Regions from separate parts of the Streptomyces sp. NPDC046261 genome, predicted to be linked through region 4. Evidence: riboswitches for the same ligand, from Rfam matches in the RefSeq annotation. Region 4 holds a riboswitch; each other region holds the start of a gene.

Region 1 (3,635 bases), on a different contig from region 4:
GCTGTTCTCCGAGCGCATCGTCATGCTCGGGACACCCCTCGACGACACGGCCGCCAACGATGTGATCGCGCAGCTGATGCACCTCGAATACGCGGCGCCCGAGCGGGACATCTCCCTCTACATCAATTCCCCCGGCGGCTCCTTCGGGGCCATGTGCGCCGTCCACGACACGATGCGCTTCATCAGCTGTGACATCGAGACCATCTGCCTGGGCCAGGCCGCCTCGGCCGCCGCCGTCCTGCTGGCGGCCGGCACCCCGGGCAAGCGCCTGCTGCTCCCGCACGCCCGGTTGCTCATCCACCAGCCGTCCCTCGCCGAACCCGTCCAGGGGCAGCCCTCGGACCTGGCGATCCAGGCCGCGGAGCTGCTGCGGGTCCGCGACGGCCTGGTGGAGATGCTGGCGCTGCACACCGGGCAGGACGCGGAGCGCGTGCGGCGGGACCTCGAGCGCGACACCTTCCTCGACGCCGAGGCGGCGGTGGCCTACGGCCTGGCCGACCGGATCATCACCGACCGCCGGCCGCTCGGCGCGCCGGCCGGGGCGAGGTGAGGCGGATGCCGTCGGAGAAGTGGCCCCCGGAGCTGACGCCGCTGCCCGCCCTGACCCGCGCCGAGGGCGAAGTGGTCGACCGCTATCTGGAAGTACTGGATCTCCTCGGCCGGATCAACCCGGCTCGCACGCAGGGCACGTACAGTGCGCTACGAGCCGCGCAGACGCTCGCGCTCGCGGCCGCCGGGCTGCGCGACGCGCTGACGGTCATGCACGAACGCGACGAACGCGAGATATACGGGGGAACGCTGGCGCGAGCGATGCGGGTCCTGGACGGCGAACGCCGGGCCCGGCGGGTGATGTTGCCGCCGGAGCCGCCGAACTGAGGAGCGGAAACATTCTTCCCCCGATCTCCTCCAGACAACGGATGCGATCGTAGACGACCCGCAGTGATCACTTCGGGCGGTGCGCGTACTCGACGCTCGAAGAGATCGCTTCGCCGCAGGTGACGAACTCAGCAGGGAAGGGTCACCACCACCAAATCGCCCCGTGTCCACCCGAATTGCCCAGAGGTGACGAGGGTCACATATGGTGGGATCCGCTCGGCTTGGGCGCCGGGACTGCGCCAAGATCCGTCCGACGACAAGACCCCGCCACCGCGGCGGGGCGGTCCGGGCGGACGCCGAACCCTGCCGCCGCCGGGGCGACTGGTCGACATAAGTGCACCGGCAGGGATGGAGGACCCGAGCACGACGGGACGGCGGGAGAGCGACAACTGCCGTACGTCCCTTGGGGTGAAGCCGCTCACGCGGCCGGGCATTCTTCGCCTGCCCGAACCCGACAGGTCATCCTTCACAGGCGGCTGACGAAGGGTTTGGCATGGGCGCGCACAAACGTCCCTCAATGCTGTCCAGGACGGGGGCTCTGCCCCTGTCCGTGAAATCCGCCCTGACTCTCGCGGCCGTCGGTGCCACGGTGCTGGCACCGGGCGCCACCAACGACGCGGAAGCCGCGACCATCTCCAACACGGCCCTGCAGATCGCGGCCTCGAAGGCGGGCTCCCCCTATCAGTGGGGCGCGACGGGTCCCTTCCGCTTCGACTGCTCCGGGCTGACCCAGTACTCCTTCAAGCGGGCCGGCAAGCAGCTGCCCCGCACCGCACAGGACCAGTACAACCGCGTCCGGCACATCCCCGGTCTCTCCCGCACCCGGGGCGACCTGGTGTTCTTCCACGGCCGCGGTGGCGTCTACCACGTGGGGATATACGCCGGGAACAACAGGATCTGGCACGCCCCCAAGACCGGATCGGTCGTCCGCCTCGAGCGCATCTGGACCCGTAGCGTCTCCTACGGCCGCGTGAACGGCTGACCCGCCGAGCGGGGCCCCGGCGCCCGGTGTCACCCACCCATCGCGCCGGACCTCGACCACGCCGCACCCGACGCGCCGAGCGCATCTTCCGTGGCAGCGGACCCGGCTGCCTTCCCGGTGCCCCACCGGCACCCGCGACACCCGCGAACCCACCGGTTCAGGAGCGCGCTCCACGAGAGCGCCGGGCCGGGCGGACCACCGCCCGGCCCTCCACGCGCTGCCGGTTCAGCGGACCGGCACCGGCGGCACCCTCCACGGCATACGGATCCACACGGTCTTGCCTCCGTCGGCGGTCGGCGTGACGCGGAGAGCGCCGCCATGCTCGGCGGTGAGAGAGCGGATGATCACCAGACCGCGTCCGTTGTCCTGCTGGACGGCGGCCGGCAGCCGCCTGGGGTGACAGGGATGGCTGTCCGTGACCCCGATCCGCAGCTCCTCGCCCCGCTCGAGGCGGACGTCCACCGTAAAGGTGGGCGACCGGCCGTGGGTGTGCTGCACGGCGTTGGTGGCCAGTTCGGAGACGATCAGCCGGACCGCGTCGGCGGCGTCCGTACCGGCGGGCAGGCCCCATTCCATGAGCACGTCCATGACATAGCGCCGGGCCGCGGAGACCGAGGCGGGGCTGCTCGGCAGAGTGACGGCTGCTTCCTGGTGATCTGCCATGGCGCTGTCCCTTTCCCACCGGTGCCGGACTCCGACGCGCGGCGTGCGGTGAAGTCGGAAAGCGGCTCCGGACGGCTCTTCGCGACAGCGTGCCACTGTTCACGGGTGCGATGGGCGCGATCCACCGGATTGTGGATATATCTGTCGCTCGAAGCGGTGAACTCTGCTACGAGAGACCGGATTTGGACGGCAGACTGGTCTATTGACTCTGACGAGTGGATTTGAGCGGCGGGGAGGAGAGCTGATGCGGAACGGACCCGCGGTGCGCCGTCGCAAACTCGGCGCGGAGCTGCGCCGGCAGCGGGAGCTGACCGGGATGACGAGCCGGGAGGCGGCGGGGGCGGTCGGCTGGCACCAGTCGAAGGTGAGCCGGATCGAGACGGGCATCAGCGGCGTGAAACCCGCGGACGTGGCCCGGCTGCTGGATGTGTACCGCGTCTCGGACCCGGAACTGAGGGCGCTGCTGGGAGCGCTGTGCGGGGCGGGGTCCAAGGACGCGGAGGGGTCCCGGCGCGGGTGGTGGTACGCCTACCGCGATCTGCTGCCTTCGGCGTATCTCGACTTCATCAGCCTGGAGTCGGAGGCGTCCCACGCCCGGACGCTGGAGACCACGGTGGTGCCCGGCCTGTTGCAGACGCGGGAGTACGCCAGGGCCGTGACCCGGGCCGCGCTGTGCGACCCGCCGGCGGAACAGGTCGAGGAGCTCGTCCGGGTGCGCATGGCCCGGCAGTCGGTGCTGGAAGGGGAGCGTCCGTTGCAGCTCCGCGCGGTGCTCGACGAGGCGGTGCTGCGGCACGAGGTCGGTGGCCCGGAGGTCATAGCGGGACAGTTGCGCCATCTGTTGGCCATGGGTTCGCTGCCGCATGTGCGGCTGCACGTGCTGCCGTTCACCAGTGGAAACCATATCGGCATCACCGGCCCTTTCGTTATCTTCTCCTTTCCGCGCATCGCCGATCTGGACGTGGTTGTTCTCGACCATTTGACGAGTAGCCTCTATCTGGAGCGCAAAGAGGACCTCCGGGCGTACGGCTCGGCGTTCACCACGCTCCAGGCGCACGCCCTCTCGCACGAGAACTCGTTGGATTACATCGCCGGGATCAGCGACGGCGCGTAA
Region 2 (3,635 bases), on a different contig from region 4:
TCGCGGGTGTGGCCGGTCAGCAGGCCGACCTCGCTCGCGCGGCCGTCGCGCAGGGTCCGCCAGGGCACGTCCGGCACCAGGTCGCCGTCCACGACCGGGCAGAAGGGGACGCCCGAGCGGGCCAGTCTGCCCCAGCGGTCGACGTGGGCGGGCAGTCCGGCCATGAGCGCGTCCACCTCGTCGGCCAGGCGCTGCGGCGCGATCGTGGCGAGGGAGGCGACGGTGGGGGTGCCGCCGAGCCGGGCGGCGAGGGTGGCGGCGATGTCGCGGGCGAGGGCGGGGGTGGTGTAGAGGCCCGGTACGGACTGGGTGACGGCCCGCCGGAAGAGGCCGGCGGCGCGTGGGGCGGCCAGCAGGGTGGCGATCGAGCCCGCTCCGGCGGACTGGCCGCAGAGGGTGACGCGGTCCGGGTTGCCGCCGAAGCGGGCGATGTTCTCCTGTACCCACTCCAGGGCCGCGATCTGGTCGAGCAGGCCGCGGTTGGCGGGGGCGCCGGCGAGCTCGGCGAAGCCTTCGGCGCCCACCCGGTAGTTGACGGTGACCACGACCAGGCCGTGCCGGGCGAGGAGCGTGGCGTCGTACAGGGGGTCGCTCGCGGCACCCGCGAGGTAGGCACCGCCCGTGATCCACACCAGGACCGGCAGCCCGGACCCGCCGGCGTCCGGGGACCAGACGTTGAGCGTGAGCCAGTCGGTGCCGGGGATGCCTCCGGGGGTACGGAAGGGGCCGGACTGCGGGGGCGGTGGCCCGAACTCCACGGCGTCCCGTGTCCCGTCCCAGGACGGTGGCGGCTGGGGTGCGGCGAAGCGCAGTTCGCCGACCGGTGGCCGGGCGTAGGGGATGCCGCGGAAGACCGCGAGTCCCTTCTCGGTCCGTCCCCGGACCGTGCCCTGGACGGTGCGTATCTCCACGCCGGTGCCGCTGGTCATCCGCGCCCCTTCCCGAAACCGCCGGACGGGCTGGATTCTGGGCCCGTCCGGCGTCCGGGGACAAGGGGGCGCCGTGGTGCGGCGGCTACTTCACGCGGCCGTACCAGACGCTGTTGGTCCAGATCTTCTCCAGCCGGACGGAGCCGCCGGGCTTGGGAGAGTGCCAGATCTTGTTGCTACCCGCGTAGATCCCCACGTGGTAGACGTTGCTGCCGGAGTGGAAGAAGACGAGGTCACCGACCTGGCGGGAGCCGCTGCTCAGGTGCCGGGTGGAGTTGTACTGGCTCTGGGCGGTGCGCGGGAGGTTCTTGCCGACCTTCTTGAACGAGTAGAGCGTCAGGCCCGAGCAGTCGAACCGGTTCGGGCCCGTGGCGCCGTACTGGTAGGGGGAGCCCTTCTTGGAGGCCGCGACCTTCAGTGCCTTCTCGCCCGGGGTCGCCGCCTGGGCGCCGGTGGCGAGGCCGGGGACGAGCACCGATGCCGCCAGTGTGGCGGCGGTGAGGGCCGACGCGGTGCCGGCCCGGGAAACGAGTGCAGGTATGCGAGGCAACGCAGACATGCCAAAGCCCTTCGGCATCCGCCTACGAAAGATGACCTGTCGGGTTCGGGCTGCGAAGTTGCCCGGCCACAGTGTGGCTTCACCCCAAGGACCACCGCTTTCGTGGTCCGTACCGCTTGGGTCTCCCGCTCCTGCCGATTCGACGTTTCGATACCGAACCCGGTGCGGCGGCAGGACTCGGCGTCCGCCCGGGTCGCCCGCCTCGGTGACGGGATCTTGTGTTCGGTGAGAGATCCTGCACCATCAATCGCTCAAATTCGGTGCCCAAACGGCCATCTGTGAACTTCTTCACTTCGGGGTCGAACACGGAACCGCAGCCCCTCCACCACCCGCCGTCTGCGCCTAAACCCTTGCCCCGCAGGGGACTTGAAGCACGCGGGCCCCGGTGGCGGAATGCGCGGTTCAGCACGGCCGGCGCCACGCGTCCAGCTCGAGCCTCTTGCGCATCGAGCTCAGCCCGAGCCGCTTCGCCGTCCCGCAGAACTCCTCCGGCGACAGGTCGTATTCGACATGGAAGACCGCTTTGTTCTGCTTCACGAACGGGGTGAGCTTCTCGCACTCCCCGTACTGCGCGCACTGTTCGTTGACCGCGAAGTCGAAGTCCCGGACCAGCTCGGGGATCTGCTCGAGGTCGTTCTTCAAACCGATGGCCAGCCCCCGCTCATGAGCCAGCTTCACCAGCATCCGGTTGAAGGCCAGCTGGTCCGCGGCCGACAGCGGGAATCCGGTGCGGTTGCGGAAGCCCTCGGTCAGATCGGGCTCCACCGCGTCGAAGCCCTTTTGCCGGCACATGTCGATGCGCGCGGCCATGAGGGGCCGCAGCGTGTCGAGACGGCGGATGTCCAGCCACTTCTCACCGTCCCAGCCCTTGTTGTTCCTGCCGAGCAGCGACTTGGGGAAGCGCGCGTGGTCCGGCCGGAAGTCCTCCCAGGCCCCGGCGTTGATGTAACAGATCACCTTGCGGCCCCGGGCGTGCAGGCGCGCCACCGTTTCGGCGGAGTTCTCGAAACCGTCGATGTCGTAGACGGGGACGTCCACGGAGGTGTCGACCTTCCCGCCGAGCTGCCACTGCCAGCGCAGGCCCGGCCGGGGCTGCCAGCGGCGGGCGGCCCGGGGCGAAGCGCCGTCCGGGGCCGCCGTCATCCGGTCCACCGGGCTCTCGCCACCCGGCTCCGCCGCCTCCTCGGCCGGGGTCGAACAGGCCGCGAGGACGAGCAGCAGCGCGCCGAGGAGGCCCGCGCGGGCCCGGCGGCCGGTCACCGGGCCACCGGCAGCGGTGCGCTGCACCACGGGTTGGCCCCCGTCCCCGGCACCGCGCAGTGCACCCCCGCACCCCGCGCCCCGGCCATGCGGGCCACCTGCGCCTGCTGCCCCTCGGGCACCCCGTGGACCAGGTGACAGAAACGCCCGGGCGGATGGTCGGCCGTCCAGTCGGGCACCCCGGCGCGCCGGTAGTCCTCCCAGGTCCCCTCGAAGGTGACGAGGACATCGGCGAGCGCGGCGTAGCCCGGGTCGGGGTGCGTGCCGGGGTTCAGCACGGCCGTGCGCGCGCCGAGCACCCGGGCGGTCATGACCAGCCACCGGTAGCGCGGCAGCAGGGCCGCGTGCGCGGCCGCCTGGTCGAAGAAGACCCCGTCCACGTCGTACCACCTGCGGTGTCTGCGGACGTCGGCGACCACCGCGCGGGGCGGGCGCCGGCCGTAGGCGGTGTCGACGTAGCCCAGCAGCCGCACGCCCGCCGCGCGCAGCCGCCCGGCGGCGGCCCGGAAGTGCGGGTCGGGGCGGCTGCCGGGGCCGTCCGCGACGTTGAGCACGACCGCGTGCGGGCCGGGGGCGGCCGCCGTCAGTGCCGTCAGCGCCGCCCATGCTCCCGGGTTCACGGCCGGATGCGCGTACAGCGGGACGAGCAGGCGCCGGCCGTCCCCGGGCGGTGCGGGGCGTGTCATCGCACGGGCTCCGCGGCCCGGCCGCGGGTCTCGGCCCACAGGTCGGCCAGGGAGTCCTCCAACCGGTACCGGGGCGCCCAGTCCAGGGCGCGGGCGGCGGCCGTGATGTCCGCCTGCTGCCAGGGCACGGCGGCCGAGCGCGGCGAGCCGTCGCCGTCCTCCTCGATGCGCTCCCCGGCCGGCCCGGTGAAGCCCGCGGCC
Region 3 (3,635 bases), on a different contig from region 4:
TGACGATCGCCAAGGCCGACGGCAACCCGGTCAACGCCGCGTCCATGCTCGCCGTGCTGGGTCTGGGCGCCCAGGGTGGCGAGGAGATCGTCCTCGCCACCGAGGCGGACGGTGCCGAGGCCGCGCTCGACCGTCTGGCCAAGCTGGTCGCCGAGGGGCTCGAGGAGCTTCCCGAGACCGTCTGATCCACCGGGCCCGCTCCGTATACCGCGGGTGTGTGCGACGGGGCCGCGGCGGCCGACTCGAGGCAGCCGCGGCCCCGTTGTCCGCGCCGCCCGCGTTGTCAGCGGGAATGCCCGTGAATTACCCGCCGCTATTCGCACACGGATAGCGGCTCATTGTTAAGAACGCGCGCCCGCCGTGTTGACGGATTGTTTCGGGCCCGGCATCCGGTTCGCGTCCGCGGGCCGCCACTGCCGGAATGTCCCGGGCGAACGGCCGGCCCGGGCGACGGCCAGGTTCCGCGCCCGCTCGGCGTCCCCGCGGGCCACCGCGTCCACCAGCGCCCCGCACGCCTGCCAGCTCTCCAGCGGCCGGACCGGCGGCTCGGCCGCGTACACCCAGGCGATCTTGCGCCGCAGCTGGGTGAGGAGCGCCGCCAGGCTGGGGCTGCCGGACGCCTGGGCGAGGGTCTCGTCGAACCACTCGCCCAGCGGACGCAATTCACTGGCGCGGCCCGTACGCGCGCGCTCCTGGCCGAGGCGGACCAGCCCCCGCAGGACCTTCAGATGAGCCTCGGTACGCCGCTGGGCGGCCCGGGCGGCGCCCAGCGGCTCCAGCAGGGCGCGGACGTCGAGCAGGTCGGCGGCCTCGCGCTCGGTGGGTTCGGCGACACAGGCGCCGGCATGCCGCCGGGTGGTCACGAAGCCCTCGGAGGCCAGGGTGCGCAGCGCTTCGCGCACCGGCACCCGGGAGACGCCGTAACGGCGTGCCAGGAGTTCCTCGATGAGCCTGCTGCCGGGTGGAAAGGTGCCGGAGACGATGTCGTCGCGGATCGCCGTGCACACGGCGTGCGCGGAAATACCGCCCCTCTTGTGCACTACCTCGTCATCGCCGTTCACGTACGGCCCCGCATGGGTGTACCTCCGACTTATGACTTAACCCCCGTGTATCACGGCCGATTGACGCCCGTTCAGTGACTCTATGGCAACCGGGTGGGATTTCCGATGGGTCCGCCGATTCATGGATATCTTTTGGCCAAACGCGAAGGCCCCGGCCGTGGGGCCGGGGCCTTGCGCGAAGAGTGGTGCCGCGACGCGTTCTACAGGCTGACGCCGTGGGCGCTCATGTAGGCGATCGGGTCGATGTCGGAGCCGTAGGTGGCGCCGGTGCGGGCCTCGAAGTGCAGGTGCGGGCCGGTGACGTTGCCGGTCGCGCCGGAGAGGCCGATCTGCTGGCCCGGGGTGACCGTCTGGCCGACGGAGACGTCGAGGGACGACAGGTGGGCGTACTGGGTGTACGTGCCGTCGTTGTGCTTGATGACGACGTTGTTGCCGTACGCGCCGCCCCAGCCGGCCTCGACGATGGTGCCGGCGGCGACCGAGCGGACCGAGGTGCCGGTCTCGGCGTGGATGTCGATGCCGGTGTGGCTGCCGGAGGACCACAGGCCGCTGGAGGCCTTGTAGGAGGTGGAGACGTAGGAGCTGTCGATCGGGCTCACGTACGTGCCCAGGCGCTTGCGCTCCTCGTCGCGGGCGGCGCGCTCCTTGGCGGCGCGCTCCTCCTCGATCTTGCGCTTGGCCTCTTCGGCGCGCTGCTTGGCCTCGGCGGCCTTCTGCTTGGCCGTGGCCTCGGCCTGGAGCCGGATGGCGGCCTCGTCGGCGGCGCTGCGCTGGGTCTCGGCCTGGGCGTCGACGTTGTCGGCCATGACGTCACCGATGACGATGGCCTGGGTCAGGCCGGTGTCCTCGGTGCGGTGGCCGTCGTCGGTGGAGGCGAAGGCCGGGGCGGCGACGCCGGCGACCACACCCGCGGCGGTGAGGGTGGCTATGCCCGCCACATTGGCGCTGACACGCGCGGCTCGACTCGGACGACGGTGCTTACCCATGCCTGGGCGATCCTTTCCTTCCTTCTCGCCTACCGGGTTAGCTGACGGGTTCGGAGCAGGAAGGTCTCCTACGGCTCCCTCGTGAAAGGGACCCGATTCACCCCAGGGACGTTTGGGTCCCCGGCTCCCCTTGGCTGGTGCCTCGGGGACTCGGCGATGGCTGCCCGGGACCGCGGTTGCGGCTCCGATCTGACGGACTGCCGCCCTGACGCTAATCCGCGTCGGATTCGAACGGCAAACAGAACGGGGCTTTTATGACCTACGCCACACGACCAACGTGCAACCACTGCATGAAATTGGACATAAGGGAGGCGCGTGTGCCTCATCGGGCTCACGCGCCTCTCTTGTCCGCTCATATCCGGCACGGAGTACGGGAATACGGCGGCTGAACCTCCGTCAGGCAGCTCCGTCCGTCAGGCGGGGATGACGGTCACCTCGCCGATGCCCAGCGCCTTGACCGGCTCGAGGATCTCGGCGGCGTCACCGACGAGGACGGTGACCATACGGTCGACCGGGAACGCGCTGACGACGGCCGCCGTGGCCTCCACCGTGCCGGTCTCCGCCAGGCGTTCGTACAGCCGCGCCTGGAAGTCGTCCGGCAGGTACTGCTCGACCTGGTCGGCGAGGGTGCCCGCGACGGCCGCCGCCGTCTCGTACTTCAGCGGTGCGACGCCGACCAGGTTCTGCACGGCGACGTCACGCTCGGCCTCCGTCAGGCCCTCCGCGGCCAGCGTCCGCAGCACCGTCCACAGGTCCTCGAGCGCCGGACCGGTGTTGGGGGTGTCCACGGAGCCGCTGATGGCGAGCATGCCCGTGCCCGTGGCGCCCTGGGCCGGGGGCACCGAGCGCAGCACCTGGCCGAAGGCGCGGACGCCGTAGGTGTAGCCCTTCTCCTCGCGCAGGACGCGGTCCAGTCGGGAGGTGAGGGTGCCGCCTAGGCAGTACGTGCCCAGCACCTGGGCGGGCCAGACGCGCTCGTGCCGGTCGGGTCCCGCGCGGCCGATGAGCAGCTGGGTCTGGACGGCGCCGGGGCGGTCCACGATCACGACGCGGCCGGTGTCGTCCGCGGTGACCGCGGGGACGGGCCGGGGCTCGGCGCTCGAGCCGGTCCAGGCGCCGAGGGACTCGGCGAGGGCCTGGTCGAGGTCGATGCCGGTGAAGTCGCCGACGATCACGGCCGTCGCCGTGGCGGGGCGGACGTGGTCCTCGTAGAAGGCGCGCACGGCGGCGGCGTCGATGCGCTTGACGGTCTCCTCGCTGCCCTGGCGGGGGCGGGAGAGCCGGGAGTCGGCCGGGAAGAGCTCGGCGGACAGCGCCATGGCGGCCCGGCGGGCGGGGTTGGCCAGCTCGTGCGGGATCTCGTCCAGCCGGTTGTTCACGAGGCGCTCGACCTCGTCGGCGGGGAAGGCCGGGGCGCGCAGGGCGTCGGCGAGCAGGCCGAGGGCCTTGGCCAGCCGGGAGGCCGGGACCTCCAGGGACAGGCGCACGGCGGGGTGGTCGGCGTGCGCGTCGAGGGTGGCGCCGCAGCGCTCCAGCTCGGCGGTGAAGTCCTCGGCGCTGAGCTTGTCGGTGCCCTCGGAGAAGGCAC
Region 4 (3,635 bases):
ACGCAGAACATTCCCGGCAAATCAGATCCGGGCCGCCTGTAACCCGGCTGCCTCTCTGCGGTTGCGGCGGCCGCCCGTCTCCGTCCGTCCGCCGGCCACCGCCGTCGGTTACGGCCGCAGTCCCTTCGCGCGCAGCCACGACAGCGGGTCCACCGGTGAGCCGCCTCCCGGCCGTACCTCCAGATGCAGGTGGGGGCCGGTGACGTTGCCGGTCGCGCCGACGCGGGCGATGACCGTGCCCGTACCGACCTTCCCGGACGTGACCACCATCGACGACAGGTGGCAGTACCAGATCTCGGTGCCGTCGCCGAGCGTCAGCACGATGCGGTAGCCGTACGCGCCGGCCCACCCGGCCTGCGTGACCGTACCGCCGCTCACAGCCTTGACGGGGGTGCCGGTGGGGGCGGCGAAGTCCTCGCCGGTGTGGTTCGCGGACCACATGCTGCCGGCCTGGCCGAAGCCGGCGGTGAGGGTGTACGAGCCCACGGGCAGGGTGTACGAGCCGGCGGCGACGGAACCGCGCTTTCCGGCGGCAGCCGGGGAGCGCTTCGCCGGCGCGGCGGGCCGTTCGGCCTCGCCCGGACCGGCCCCCTGTGGCTCCGCCTCGGCGGCACGCGCCGCCGCCCGCGCCTCCTGGGCCTCTTGCGCTTGCTGGGCTTCCTGCGCTTCCCGTGCCTCGTGCGCCTGGGCCTTCTCCGCCGCGGCCTTGCGCTGCTGCTCGGCGGCGGCCCGCGCCTCGCTCTCCCGCGCGGCTTCGTCGGCGGCGTCCTGCTGGCGCTCGGCCTGCTGCAGGATGCGGGCGCGCAGCGCCTCGCCGGCGTCCGCGGTGCTGCGCGTGGCCGCCACGACGGCCGGGGCCTCGGCGGCCGGCCCGGCCTCCGCGTGGTCGGCCTCGGAGTTCGCGGCCTGCTTCTCCTCGCCGCCGGCTATGAGGGAGCCGACGCCCGGGAGCTTCTGCGCCAGGTCGGGCACGGATATCGGCGTCGGCGGGCGGTCCTGCGCGCTCGCCATACCGCCCGCGCCGACCGCCGCGATGACGCCGACGCCCAGCACCGCGCCGCTGCGGGCCATCGTGCCGCCGCGCTGCTTGACGACACGGTGCCTGCCGCGGACGGGCGCCGCCGTGGTGCCCTCGGCCGGATTCCACTCGCTCCAGGTCTCCTCGGTCTCGGAGCCGGAGCCGGCGTCGAAGCCCTCGCCGGCGTCGAAGCCGGCGAAGGCGGTGTCGTCAGGGGCGAAGGCTGGACCGGCCGGGGCCTCACCCGGAGCGCCGTTCACAGGGTCGGAGTCATACAGCGAGTCGTACGCGGAGTCATACGCAGAGTCGTACGCGGAATCGTACGAAGAGTCATGCGAACCGTCGTCGAGAGCAGGCCTGTTGGACGCCACGGAGGCGCACTCCTTTCCTTCCTACTCGCCTACCGGGTTAGCTGACGGGTTCGGAGCAGGAAGGTCTCCTACGGGCCGGCGCGCGGTCCGATTCACCCCAGAGTTGATGGTTCCCCGGTTCCGCCCACGGGATTCGGCGAAGGCGCGCGGCGCCGCCTCTTGCGGCGGCTGCAACGACCGCGCTGCGTTATCGAACGTTAATAGACATCGCCACCGGATTCCAAGCCGAATGCACGAAATGGCACGCCTCTTGGGCGGATCGCGCGGAGCGCGTCCGCTGACCGTTCGTCAGTTGTTATCCGTCCGAACGCGGACGGTACGGGTGGTGGTCCGGGTGAGTGTGTGGGTGATGACGGCGGGGCGGTGGCGGCCGTCACCGCGCCGGATGGCGAGCAGGGCCATGTCGTCGTCGGCCGGGCCGCCCGCGTGCCGGACGACATCCGCCGTGAGGGCGTCGAGCAGCGCCTCCGGGTTCCTGAACTGCTTGCCGTTGAGGCGCTCCCGCGGGTTGTAGAAGTTGCCTTCCGCATCCCGCGCCTCGGTGACCCCGTCCGTAAACAGCAGCAGCGTGGACCCCGCCGGGAACTCCCACTCCTCCACGCGGTCGGGCCACATCCCCAGCTCCCCCATGCCGAGCGGCAGCGCCGGAGCGCCCGGGTACGCCTCGCCGACCGTGCCGTCGGCGTGGAGCAGGAGCGGCGGCGGATGGCCGCGGTTGACCAGGCGCAGCGCGGTGGTGCCGGGCGGGACCTCGGCGAGTACGGCGGTGGTGAAGCCCTCGCTCTCATCGAGGTTCGCGCGCCGGGCGCCCTCCCTCTGCAACGCGCGCTCCAATCGCACGGCGAGCCCCTCCAGCGTGCGCTCGTGCTCCGCCGCTTCCCGGAACGCGCCGATCACGACGGCGACCGCCTCCACCGCGCCGAGCCCCTTGCCGCGTACGTCGCCCACGATGGCGCGCACGCCGTACGGGGTCTCCTGCACGGCGAAGAGGTCACCGCCGATCCGGGCGTCGGCCTGCGCCGCCAGGTAGCGCGCGGCCACGCGCAGTCCGCCGATGCGGGCGGGAGGCGCGGGCAGCACGGCTCGCTGGGCCGCCTCCGCGATGCACCGGGCGGAGGCCAGCTTGCGGTCGCCGTGGCGTACGACGCGGTTGATGCCGAGGGCGAGGGCGGCGACGGCCAGCACGGTCACGACCTCGGTGACGGCCTCGCCCGTCTCGGGCACCCGGCGGGTGATCGTGAGGGTGGTCATGGCGGTCAGGGCCGTGACGGCGGTGACGAGCGTGGCGCCATGGGACAGCATCGCTGCCGCGATGAGGGGTGAGCAGGCGAAGAAGGGGGCGGAGGAGTAGTGGGAGGGGGTCAGGACGTCGAAGACGACGCCCGAGAGGATCAGGGCCGCGGGCAGCCGACGCGCCACGGACTGCCGCAGACGGGCCCGGTGGCCGTGCGCGACGGGTGGCTCCGACCGGGGCTCGCGCGCCTCTGACATCCCCACCGTGCGTTCTCCTGACCGGCCGCCGTCCCTGGGCATCGCGTTCCACCCTTGCGCAGCGGGCGCGCCGTCGCGAACGGTGTTGCGCCGGACGGGGCCTTTTCCGCGAAGGGCGGAGCAGCACAGAGGCGGGGCCCGGAAAACCGGACCCCGCCTCTGTGCTGCACGTCAGAACGTCACAACGTCTGCGTCACACCGTCAGCGTGACGCAAGCGTCAGGAAGCCGCCGACCGGCGACCGCCACCGCCGCCGCCACCGCGGCGCGGGCGGCCGACGGCGTTGCCCGGGCGGGTGCCGCCCGAGCGGCGCGAACCCTCGCCGCCGCCGTTGCCGCCGAAGCCGCGGAAGGGACGCCCGCCGCCGTTGCCGCTGCCGGAACCGCCCGCGGCGGGAGCGCCCGCGGCGTCGGTACGGGTGCGGCCGCGGCCGCCCCGGCTGCCGCGCGAGCCGCCGGACGTACCGGCGCCCCCGCCGGAACCGGAACCGCGCGAGCGGGACTTGCCGGCGCCCTGCGGCTGGGCCGGGGCCGGGGCCGCGATGACGACCGGGACGCCACTGGGCTCGCGGGCACCGGTGATGCGGGCGAGCTCCGGGTCGGTCGGGTAGGTCTTCATGACGTTCGGGGTGATCTGCGCCGTGGTCATCATGCGGCTCATCTCGCGCCGCTGCTCGGGCAGCACGAAGGTGACGACCGTGCCGGACTCGCCCGCGCGGGCGGTGCGGCCGCCGCGGTGGAGGTAGTCCTTGTGGTC

The links. A riboswitch is a leader RNA that binds a small molecule or an ion and turns the genes downstream of it on or off. The one in region 4 is predicted to bind cyclic di-AMP.
Region 1: it holds a riboswitch for cyclic di-AMP, as region 4 does, so the genes downstream of both, ABZ956_RS19545 (C40 family peptidase) here and ABZ956_RS24585 (M23 family metallopeptidase) in region 4, are expected to answer to the same signal.
Region 2: it holds a riboswitch for cyclic di-AMP, as region 4 does, so the genes downstream of both, ABZ956_RS08620 (C40 family peptidase) here and ABZ956_RS24585 (M23 family metallopeptidase) in region 4, are expected to answer to the same signal.
Region 3: it holds a riboswitch for cyclic di-AMP, as region 4 does, so the genes downstream of both, ABZ956_RS20555 (peptidoglycan DD-metalloendopeptidase family protein) here and ABZ956_RS24585 (M23 family metallopeptidase) in region 4, are expected to answer to the same signal.

Annotation. Positions count from the first base shown of each region.
Region 1 covers NZ_JBEYZU010000010.1:59,829-63,463, forward strand. Annotated here, with positions in the region: gene ABZ956_RS19535 (ATP-dependent Clp protease proteolytic subunit) at 1-550, shown strand, start outside; gene ABZ956_RS19540 (hypothetical protein) at 556-876, shown strand; cyclic di-AMP (ydaO/yuaA leader) riboswitch at 1,161-1,366, shown strand; gene ABZ956_RS19545 (C40 family peptidase) at 1,370-1,858, shown strand; gene ABZ956_RS19550 (ATP-binding protein) at 2,084-2,521, opposite strand; gene ABZ956_RS19555 (helix-turn-helix transcriptional regulator) at 2,766-3,635, shown strand.
Region 2 covers NZ_JBEYZU010000003.1:399,028-402,662, reverse strand. Annotated here, with positions in the region: gene ABZ956_RS08625 (carboxylesterase family protein) at 1-929, opposite strand, end outside; gene ABZ956_RS08620 (C40 family peptidase) at 1,015-1,488, opposite strand; cyclic di-AMP (ydaO/yuaA leader) riboswitch at 1,492-1,643, opposite strand; gene ABZ956_RS08615 (endo alpha-1,4 polygalactosaminidase) at 1,891-2,631, opposite strand; gene ABZ956_RS08610 (spherulation-specific family 4 protein) at 2,745-3,434, opposite strand; gene ABZ956_RS08605 (NAD(P)-dependent oxidoreductase) at 3,431-3,635, opposite strand, start outside.
Region 3 covers NZ_JBEYZU010000011.1:102,000-105,634, reverse strand. Annotated here, with positions in the region: gene ABZ956_RS20565 (HPr family phosphocarrier protein) at 1-185, shown strand, start outside; gene ABZ956_RS20560 (GntR family transcriptional regulator) at 342-1,022, opposite strand; gene ABZ956_RS20555 (peptidoglycan DD-metalloendopeptidase family protein) at 1,262-2,047, opposite strand; cyclic di-AMP (ydaO/yuaA leader) riboswitch at 2,059-2,213, opposite strand; gene ABZ956_RS20550 (pitrilysin family protein) at 2,461-3,635, opposite strand, start outside.
Region 4 covers NZ_JBEYZU010000017.1:35,722-39,356, forward strand. Annotated here, with positions in the region: gene ABZ956_RS24585 (M23 family metallopeptidase) at 109-1,278, opposite strand; cyclic di-AMP (ydaO/yuaA leader) riboswitch at 1,401-1,538, opposite strand; gene ABZ956_RS24590 (PP2C family protein-serine/threonine phosphatase) at 1,678-2,880, opposite strand; gene ABZ956_RS24595 (DEAD/DEAH box helicase) at 3,099-3,635, opposite strand, start outside.